2 regions of the Thalassotalea piscium genome follow, and region 1 is predicted to be linked to the other one. Evidence: predicted binding sites of a transcription regulator. Region 1 holds the regulator's gene; the other holds the start of a gene.

Region 1 (5,582 bases):
ATATTTATCTCAGGTGAAAATGTTGATAAGTTAATTAAACAAATGAACAATAATATTAGCCATGATAAATTGATAATTACCACTTGCTATCGCTAAATTCTCGCGGGAATAATCTTATATTCACAGCCAAACTTTTCATCGTATTAAAAACAAGCAAGTATTGCTTGGACTCAATACCTATATTTGGTAGAATCGTCGCCTAATTTTTTTTCCAAAATGTGAATAATGGGTAAAAACGTCGTAGTCCTTGGCACTCAATGGGGTGACGAAGGCAAGGGTAAGGTTGTAGACCTTCTAACAGATAAAGCTAAGTACGTGGTGCGCTATCAAGGTGGCCATAATGCTGGTCATACATTAGTGATTGACGGTGAAAAAACTGTTCTTCATTTGATTCCATCAGGTGTTTTACGTGAAAACGTTAAATGTTTGATCGGAAATGGTGTCGTACTTTGTCCGAAAGCGCTGATGACAGAGATCAATATGCTAGAAGCCCGTGGTGTTCCTGTCCGCGAGCGTCTATTAATTAGTGATGCTTGTCCGCTTATTCTTCCTTATCACAATGCCTTGGACGCCGCGCGCGAAATAGCACGTGGTAATAAACCAATTGGTACTACTGGCCGTGGTATTGGTCCAGCTTATGAAGATAAAGTGGCTCGTCGTGGCTTACGTGTAGGTGATTTATTTTGCGCAGAGACTTTTGCAATAAAGTTAAAAGAAATTATGGAATACCATAACTTTGTTTTAACAACCTATTACAAAGTTGAGCCGGTTAGTTATGAACAAACATTGTCTGATGCTTTAGAAGTTGGTGAAATCATCAAAGGTATGGTTGCCGATATTCCTGAATTATTAGATCAATCTCGCAAAGCGGGTGAGTCTATTATGTTCGAAGGCGCCCAAGGTACTCTGCTTGATATTGATCACGGAACATACCCTTATGTAACTTCATCAAATACTACGGTAGGCGGTGTAGCCACAGGTTGTGGTTTTGGGCCATTACATTTAGATTATGTTTTAGGTATTACAAAAGCTTATACAACGCGTGTTGGTTCAGGGCCTTTTCCAACTGAACTCAATGATGAGATTGGTGAGCACTTAGGTACTGTTGGTCATGAATTTGGTGCCACTACAGGGCGCGAGCGTCGTTGTGGCTGGTTTGATGCTGTTGCGATGCATCGAGCAGTTCAAGTGAATAGTATTACTGGTTTTTGCTTAACTAAGCTCGATGTTTTAGATGGCTTATCTACCTTAAAAATCTGCATAGGCTATAAAACAGCGAATGGCGATGTAATTACAGTACCACCAACAGCTGCCGAAGGTTACGAAAATGTAACGCCTGTCTATGAAGAAATGCCAGGTTGGAGCGAAAAAACAGTTGGTGCAACGTCTAAAGATAAACTACCTGCGAACGCAATTGCTTATATTAAGCGTATAGAAGAAATTACTGGTGTACCTGTTGATATAATTTCTACAGGTCCTGATAGAAACGAAACGATTATTTTAGTTAATCCATTCGAGTAAAATCAGCAAAAGTTAATTTCTTATAAAAACCAGCGTTTATCGCTGGTTTTTTTATACTTAGTATTTGATATAAACCTAACGAGAAGAACATAATATAGTTATATAGCTGCTAGAAATTGTTTATATGCAAATGCTCTTGATTGCTTCAAGGTAAATGAAATACCATAGCCGTACTTATCATATTAACAATAATAAATTATTATCACTCAACGCATTTAGGAAGAAACATGACTGATTTACGTCAAGAGGCATTAGATTATCACGCATTACCCATTCCAGGAAAAATAAGTGTCGAACTGACGAAACCCGCAGAAACAAGCTACGACCTTTCATTAGCGTATAGCCCCGGTGTTGCTGAGCCTGTTAGAGCAATTGCTGAAAATCCTGACGATGTTTATAAATATACCGGTAAAGGAAATACAGTTGCGGTTGTAACTAATGGCACTGCCATTTTAGGCTTAGGCAATTTAGGTCCTATGGCGGCTAAACCAGTAATGGAAGGTAAGGCGTTACTATTCAAGCGTTTTGCAGGTATTAATTCATTCGATATTGAAGTTAAGCATAAAACAACTGAAGATTTCATTGATACCGTTGCCAACATTGCAGACAGTTTTGGTGGAATTAATCTTGAAGATATAAAAGCGCCTGAATGTTTTATTATCGAGAAAGCACTAATTGAACGTTGTAAGGTACCTGTTTTTCATGATGATCAACATGGCACTGCTATTGTAACTGCAGCTGGTTTACTAAATGCGCTTGATGTACAAGGTAAAAATATTAAAGAAGCTGATATTGTTTGTATGGGCGCAGGCGCGGCTGCAATTGCTTGCATGGACTTGTTGATCAAGTGTGGTGCACAGCGTGAAAAAATATACATGCTAGATACTAAGGGAGTTATTCATACCCGTCGCGATGATCTTAACGAATATAAGCGTTCATTTGCTAATAATACAGACAAACGAACTTTAGAAGATGTGATTGATGGTGCTGATGTTTTTGTAGGTGTTTCAGGGCCTGATGTTTTATCTGCTGAGCATGTGAAAATGATGGCTCCTAAACCAGTGATATTTGCTTGCTCGAATCCAGATCCTGAAATTAAGCCTGAATTAGCATTATCTGCACGCGATGACGTAATTATAGCAACAGGTCGTTCTGATTATCCAAACCAAGTAAATAACGTACTGTGCTTTCCATTTATTTTCCGTGGTGCATTAGATGTAAGAGCAAGAACAATCAACGATGAAATGAAGGTTGCTTGTGTTCATGCTATTCGTGAGTTAGCGAAAGAGCCGGTTCCACAAGAGGTATTGGCGGCCTCAGGTGTTAGCGAATTAACATTTGGTAAAGAATATATAATTCCTAAGCCAATGGACTCACGACTGTGTGGCCGTGTAGCTAGAGCTGTAGCTATTGCTGCAGTAGAATCGGGTGTTGCGGCACTAGACCTACCTGCGAACTACATGAAATAGGTGCTAGCAAATATAAAAAAGCCAACGAATAGTTGGCTTTAATATTTTAATACATCAGAATTAAATTAAACTTCGTCATCATCATATTGCGAAAAGTCGGTAATGCCTTGCTCAGTTAGTATTTTTCTCACACTTGCAGGCAACTTCTCTAAGTTATCTTTCGCTAAGTCGTGATCGTCAGGTAAGGGTTGGCCAGTAAAAGCGTGTAAAAAAGCTTCACATAATAATTCACTGTTTGTAGCATGCCTTAAATTATTAATTTGGCGGCGCGTTCGCTCATCGGTAAGTACCTTGAGTACACGCAACGGAATGGAAACAGTGATCTTTTTAACTTGCTCACTTTTTTTTCCGTGTTCTGCGTATGGATTAATGTACTCGCCATTCCACTTTGCCATGAAGTTTCCTCTGATTTAATTTGTAATATATTTTTTATAATGGCGCTCGCACTAGTCAAACAGAGAGTAATGATGTTTGTACTAATTGAAAGCCCATAGAAATTCTAAGTATGATTTTACTGCTTGTGAGCTATGAGTCAACTATGAATGTGTAGAAGTGTAGATGTCTAAAAGTTCTTGACCGGAATATTGAAACCGTTTAGAGTTGTAGACGTCCAAACATCCATTTGAAATTGACTCTTTAGGTAAGCTCATGTCTGATAAAAAAAATGCCACTATTGCCGTTCGTGGTGGCATTAATACCGACAAACATCATGGTGCTGTTGTAGCGCCAATACATTTATCAAGCACCTATTCGCTAAAGGGACTTAACGATAAGCGTCAATTTGATTATTCTCGTACCGGTAATCCAACAAGATCAACTTTTGGCCAAGCTATAGCAGACCTAGAAAAAGGTGCGGTTGGTGTAGTCACCAGTACTGGTATGGCTGCCGTTCATCTTATTTGCCAATTACTGTCAGTTAACGACACTATCGTTATACCGCATGATTGTTATGGTGGTAGTTATCGATTATTTACTCATTTAGCTAAACGCGGCCAATTTAAATTGATTATTGTTGACCAAGATGATGAGCAAGCTTTACAACAAGCATTAGATCAAAAGCCGAAATTAGTCTTGATAGAAACACCAAGTAACCCACTGTTACGTATTGTTGATATTTCAAAAATTTGCCAAAAAAGCCATCAGGCGGGTGCTTTAGTTGCTGTTGATAATACTTTTTTATCGCCAATTTTACAGCAACCATTAACGCTAGGTGCTGATATCGTTTTTCACTCAACCACTAAATACATCAATGGTCATAGCGATGTTGTTGGCGGCGTATTAGTGACTAAAGATGTTGCCATTGGTGAAGAGCTAGCTTGGTGGGCTAATTGTATTGGTATTACGGGGTCGGCTTTTGATAGCTACCTAGCACTACGTGGTTTAAAAACGCTCCCTGTAAGAATAAAACAACACCAAGCCAATGCCGACCAAGTTGCTGCATTTTTACAAGAAAATACAGCTATTGAAAAGGTATACTACCCAGGGTTTATCACGCACCCAAATCATAATGTAGCTAAAAAACAGCAAGAGAGTGCGGGTGGCATGCTAAGTTTTGAAATAAAAGGTGGGATTGCGGCGGTTGAAAAATTATTTGCTAACTTAACCTTATTTACACTGGCGCAGTCGTTAGGAGGAGTTGAGAGTTTAATTAGCCATCCTTCCACTATGACTCACGCTAGTATGGAGCATTCGGCACAAATTGAAGCCGGTATTACTGAGTCATTAGTGCGTATTTCTGTAGGTATTGAAGACATTGACGATATTATTGCTGATTTAGCACAAGGGCTCGTTGCTAGTCAGCGACAGTAGTTTAATTGATTTTAGAAGTGTAACTCTTATTATGGAACAGTCATCAAATGCTGTCGCGTTAAGCGCAGAAAATAACCAATTAGCAAAACAAGCAGTACAAGTTCATAAATTTGGTGGTAGTAGCTTAGCAGATAAAGCATGTATCGAGCGTGTGATAGGTATTATTCAGCATCACTGCCATTTAAACGATATTGTGGTGGTGTCTGCTAATGGTAAAACTACCGACCAATTATTTGCGGTGCTAGGCTTAGCAAAATTAGATGACCCAACCTTAAATGATGAAATTATCGCACTGAAAGAAAACCAAGCGGGGTTAATTTCTTCACTATTGAATAAATCGAGTGCTGCACGTTTAATTGAATACTTAGAGCAAGACATTAGCCAGTTAATTAGCTGGCTACGCACAGACGTTAATGCATTTGAAAATGATTTACTCGGCTTTGGTGAGTTATGGTCAGCACGATTAATGTCTGCAGTGTTAAATGAGCGTGTTTGTCCAAGTCATTACCTAGACGCTCGGGACTTTTTAGTGATTAATAATGAGCGTGATTGCCAAGTTGAATATCCGTTAAGTGAGAAACAGTTATTAGCATGCCGAAAGGCGGATAAGCTTACTGTTGTAACTGGCTATATAAGTAAAGATGTTGACGGTTTAACTAAAACCTTGGGTCGCAATGGTAGTGACTATTCTGCCACTATTATGGCGGCTTTAGTTGGTGCAGGAAATGTAACATTGTGGACTGATGTTGATGGTATATACAGCGCTGATCCGCGGGTTGTTCC
Region 2 (5,582 bases), 1.7 Mb from region 1:
ACTACACCATGTAGCTTTTCGTTGACCATTGATAAATAAAGGCGCATTAGCACCGGTTACGGCAATAGTTTGATCTGAAGTTGAACGTAATAACAAGCCACCGAAATTACACTCAATAGCGGTATTATTACTATTATTTCCCAGTAACCGATTTAACCAATAAAATGCATTTTCATCTGCAGGTCCACCTTGAGTAAGTCCAATATGAGCCTGACCGAATCGTCCGCTATCCACTAAAATACTTTGAACACCTGATTTTTCAACAATAAAACCTTGCATTAAAGTTCACCGCCAAGCGATAAAAACGTATTTTTATCTACTGAATCGAAAGTAACAGTATCACCTAAAGAAAACGACATTGGTTGCTCTTTATTTATATCAAATAATGTTAATGGGCAACGACCTATGATGTTCCAACCACCAGGAGATGATGCAGGATAAATAGCCGTTTGTTGTTCTGCAATTGCAACAGCACCTTTAGGAACACTTAAACGGGGACTTGTTAGTCTTGGCATAGCAATTTTACTATTCACCTCCCCTAAATATGCAAAACCAGGGGCAAAGCCAATTGCATTTACGTAGTAAGTACCTTGTTGATGTAAGTTAATGACTTCTGCGACCGTAAGCTTTGCATGTTTTGCAATACGTGCTAAATCAGGGCCAACACTTTCATCATAATAAATAGGTAATGTTAAAGTTTTAGTAGATAAACTATTCACACTATAAAGCTGTTGATTGCTGTTTAACATCAGGTTTTCAACCAAAGATTGGCATTGGTTAAAGCTTGATTTATCTGTGTCGAAAACAATTAATAAACTATGATATGCAGGGATCACGTTTAGTACAATATTGGCTAATTTAAGCTGTACTTTATGTGAAATGCTAGCAACATAGCGAATTATATCGGCATTTTTCTTTTCATTGTTTACACTTGCGGCAAGGGTGAAATAGATGATAAAAGCATTTTCACCGGCAATTTCACAATGATACTGATACCTTGGTTGTTTATTTAATAATGACTTACTGATGACAGAGTTCCTTTAGTTCTTTGATCAGGTCCACACCGTCTTTATTATCACCATGTACACATACAGTTTGTGCATTTAACGGTAATAAGCGCTTGCCAGAGGTTTCAACGGTTTGGGTTGCAATTAATTGCTGTACTTGAGCTAAAGTTTGTTCTTTATTGAGCACAGCACCACTTACGGTACGTGACATCAGAAAACCATCATCTGTATAGCGTCTATCAGCGAATGCTTCAAATATAAGTTCAATACCAAAAGCGTTCGCTAATTGTCTAAAATGTTGGTTATTGGGAGTTGCCAATAGCATCAACTTTAATGACGAATTTATTTGCTCAATCACTTTTAAGATCAATATAAATAACTGTTCGTCATTAATCATATCATTATATAGCGCGCCGTGTGGTTTAACGTAACTCACTTCTTGTCCATTCTCATGTGCAAGCAGACACACTAAACTAATTTGCTGGTATAGGGTTTCAGTAAGCTCTTGCTTTGAAATATTTATCGACTTTCGACCAAAATTTTCACGATCAGGGTAGCTTGGATGTGCGCCAATTTCCACTTGATACTTTTTAGCTAGCTTCAAGGTCGATTTTATTAACGCTGTACTGCCTGCATGTGCTGCACAACAAATATTTGCCATATCAATAAAGGGCATTACCAACTCTGCAACACCATTATCTATCTCAGCAAGATCACAATTTAATTTCATTCTATTTTTGCCAGTCAACATTCATAAGAACAACCTTATTAAAGTGTTTGGTTTAATCGTTCAAACCCATGAGTTAAGTCTTCGATAAGATCATCAACATTCTCTAAACCTATATGCAAACGAATTAATGGATAGGTATCATCCCACGTAGTTACCGAACGGGTTCTACTGACATTAGTAACCCCTAAAATAAGGCTTTCGAATCCGCCCCATGAGTATCCCATCTTAAAATGTTTCATTCCATCAAGTAAGGCATTTAATGAATGCTGGTTTCCACGAGTAAGTACAAATGAAAATAAGCCATTGCTGCCTGTAAAATCACGTTGAAAAAATTCATGCCCAGGACAAGAATTAAAAGCAGGATGTAGTATTTTTCCTACTTCTTCACGTGTTTGTAACCACTTTACTATTTTTAATGTGCTTTCTTGATGCTGTTTTAGCCGAACAGCAAGTGTGCGAATACCTCTCAAAGCAAGGTATAAGTCATCTGGTGATGTACATTGCCCCATTAGGTAGCTATTTTCACGCAATGTTGGCCAATACTCTTCTGTACTTGTTGCTGTGCCCAACATCACATCCGAATGGCCAACTATGTATTTAGTGGCAGCTTGAATTGAAATGTCTACACCAAAGTCAAACGGTTGAAAATTAACACCTGCAGACCAAGTATTATCTAACATTACAATACAACTATGTTGGTGTGCAATTTTAGCCAAGGTAGGCACATCTTGTACTTCCATAGTAATTGAACCTGGCGATTCTAAAAATAATATACGAGTGTTACTTTGAATTAATTGTTCAATGCCTGCACCAATCATAGGATCATAATAAGTGGTTTCAACACCCATGCGTTTAAGCACGTTCTCACAAAAATCACGGGTCGGCTCATAAGTATTATCAGCCATTAAAATATGATCACCCGTTTTAACGAACGCCAAAATTGCATTGGTAATAGCGGCAGTACCTGAAGGATAAATAGCACAACCTGCTCCGCCCTCCAACTCATTCATTGCATCAGCAAAAGCAAACGCGGTAGTTGTTCCTCGGCGGCCGTAGAATAAAACCTGTTTACCACGATTTGAAGTTGCGTGTTTCATTTGTTTAACAGAATCAAACACTACAGTGGAGGCACGCTCAACGGGTGGATTAACGACGCCTCTAGTCCATTTAGACTGACGGCCAGCATTGATTATTTTAGTTTCTTTTTTCATAATTTACCCTGCTTTGGCGAAAGTATTAATAAGTGTCATCTTGTATTAAACATAAATTAAAACAACAGTTGGCAGTCTAGCCATCTAAAAGTAAAATTACAACGAATTTATCACCATGGTAATTAACACTATTGGTAAATTATGTTGTATTGGTTCAACTAAAGCTGTTGACTTTTCGCGGCCAAGTTTGGTGTAGATAAAAACGCTTTTAAGCCAAATAATTGTATGTGCGGTGACGAGCACTGTAATAAAAAGGTGTTATTGTTTTTCTTAAGTAACCTGAGTTCGGGATAATGGATGTGCATAAAAACATTTAAAATAATAGTTTACAGTGCTTTAGGTGACTTTTATAAGTGCTAGGTGCATTGTAACTCAACCAATGCTAAAAGTTTTGTGTGAATCAAGGCTAATTTGTGTACCTAATAGCTGGCTATTAGTAGCAAATTATACGCAGATACGCGCGAAAATCTTAGCTTTGGTGTACTTAGCTTATCCCGAACTCAGGTTAAGTAGTAACCAGAGAATAAACATTAATTAAACCTTACACATCCATGTGCAAATTTAAGTCACGTTTATAAAAGACAAGGTCAGTATTTACAAATACACCGCATTAAACAGCGCTATTACTTTTTTATGTTTGTTAAGTAGTGTTAATGAGTTTGTATTAATTTGATAAAAAGCAGTATCTCTTAATACATTAAAGTACGTTTGTTCGTTAATGTTACTATCAGGGCAAGCTCTTTTGGTTGATGCAACACCAACAAACTTTAATTCCCCTTCCCCTTTAAGTAGTTCTTCTGCTTCAAACTCACCAAAAAAACTATTACAACCAGAAAAACCAGATAGACGATTATCGTCCGCGTTCATAATCATGTGTCGTTCTTGGTCTTGATTTTGCTGCATAGTTACAGCATTACCATTAAGTTGTGTAAGTTTCCAGTAAGCTGAGGTGAGTGTAGCCGTATTAATAGTTTCCTGCTCAATGTCTTGTGTGTTTATGTTCGATTGGCAACCAGCTAATAAGGCAGATAAAGAAATAAGGCCAGCAAAAATAAGTTTATTCAAAGTGTTCTCCTACAATAGTCTAATTGTGTAATTTAAGCAGGAATTGAGCAAGTACGCGAGCTTTTAGTTTGATCAATATCGCTGATCGCTATACTCATTCTAATTTGGGCAGTATTTTTAATGTCGTAATTACTAGGGCGTGTTGATCTTATTTCAGCTGAGCATTCAATATTGTAAAAGGCTCGGCGGAAGTAATAGAGTCACTCCTCATAAAGAAGCGAAAATGCAGTAAATAATAAAACACGCAATATGAGTATATTAAGGTTGCTAGTCTCTTATTAAACTAGACCAACAACCTTTATTGCAGAAGATGTGAATCTATTTTGAGTGATATTTTGCGGGTGTACCTTTATCAGGTAAAGTTGCTTGCATAAACTCACGAATATCTTGGTTAGACGCTTTAAGATCTTCATAACGTAAATACATCATATGACCACTTTTGTAACCTTTAAATGACAATCTATCTTTCATTTTACCACTGGGGTCTAGCTGCCATAATGTGTATTTAGCATCAAAATAATTGGTTGCGCCATCATAATAACCCGATTGAACCATTACGTTTAAATAGGGATTTTGTGCCATGGCTAAGCGTAAGTTTTCTCCGGTTCTATTATTCGATCTATCCCACGGATGAACATTACCAAACATATTGTATTTTATATCAGTTTTATAATTAAGCTCTTCACGCAAATAGTAATTAATTGCTGGGGTAAAGCTGTGTAACCAAGACGTTAACTCAGCATTATAGTCTGGTCTGCTACCGGTTACTTTCTCGTCAATACCTAAATATCTTGAATCTAAACGGCCAACAGTTTGTTCACGATCACGAAGAATTTCTTTCCAGAAATATGACGCTTCAATATCTAAATTATTACGTAATACTTCTTGTACTGACAAACCAGAATAGCGTGATACCTGCTTTGCAATGTTTTGCTTTTCTTGGGCTTCAATAAACCCACCCTTTGCGAGTGCGGGTAAATATTTTTCTACGGTAAATTTTTCTATCTCTGGTAGTATTTCTAACAGATCACGGTTTTGTAGGTCTTCAGCTAACGCTTTATGATACCAAGCTGTTGCTGCAAAGTAAGGTAAGCGATTTGCAGCTTCCACAGGGCCTTCACGTTTAATGCCTATTTCTGTGGGCGAAACTAAAATAACGCCATTAAGGTACATCCATTGGCGAGCTTGTAATTCAAGTGCTAAACCAGCAACGCGTGTGGTGCCATAGCTTTCACCAATAAGATATTTGGGGGATTGCCAGCGATTATTACGAGTAACAAAAGTGTTCACCCAATCAGCCAAATATTTTATATCTGCATTTACGCCAAAGAACATACTTTTTTGTTCAGCCTTTGAAGGCATTTTACCTTCTTTGTTCGGTAACACTCGAGAATATCCGGTATTTACAGGGTTAACAAAAACAATATCCGCTGTATCTAAAATTGAGTAATCATTGGGTTTAACACCGTAAGGCTGTAACGGATAACCTTCGCTGTCGACGTTAAGTACTTTAGGACCAGTATAGGCAATATGCATCCAAACCGATGCTGAGCCTGGTCCACCATTAAA

The links. The regulator MetJ, encoded in region 1, represses methionine synthesis genes. The targets are predictions, from matches to a motif close to TAGACGTCTAGACGTCTA.
Region 2: the regulator MetJ is predicted to act here: its motif matches at 3,026-3,043, upstream of QUD79_RS07715 (cystathionine beta-lyase).

The regions. Positions count from the first base shown of each region.
Region 1 is NZ_AP027362.1:3,527,160-3,532,741, reverse strand. Features, by position in the region: gene QUD79_RS15745 (adenylosuccinate synthase) at 226-1,521, shown strand; gene QUD79_RS15740 (malic enzyme-like NAD(P)-binding protein) at 1,749-2,990, shown strand; gene metJ (met regulon transcriptional regulator MetJ) at 3,056-3,385, opposite strand; gene metB (cystathionine gamma-synthase) at 3,639-4,799, shown strand; gene metL (bifunctional aspartate kinase/homoserine dehydrogenase II) at 4,831-5,582, shown strand, end outside.
Region 2 is NZ_AP027362.1:1,792,431-1,798,012, reverse strand. Features, by position in the region: gene QUD79_RS07730 (5-oxoprolinase subunit C family protein) at 1-279, opposite strand, end outside; gene pxpB (5-oxoprolinase subunit PxpB) at 279-977, opposite strand; gene pxpA (5-oxoprolinase subunit PxpA) at 1,021-1,737, opposite strand; gene QUD79_RS07715 (cystathionine beta-lyase) at 1,776-2,948, opposite strand; gene QUD79_RS07710 (META domain-containing protein) at 3,543-4,013, opposite strand; gene QUD79_RS07705 (S10 family peptidase) at 4,332-5,582, opposite strand, start outside.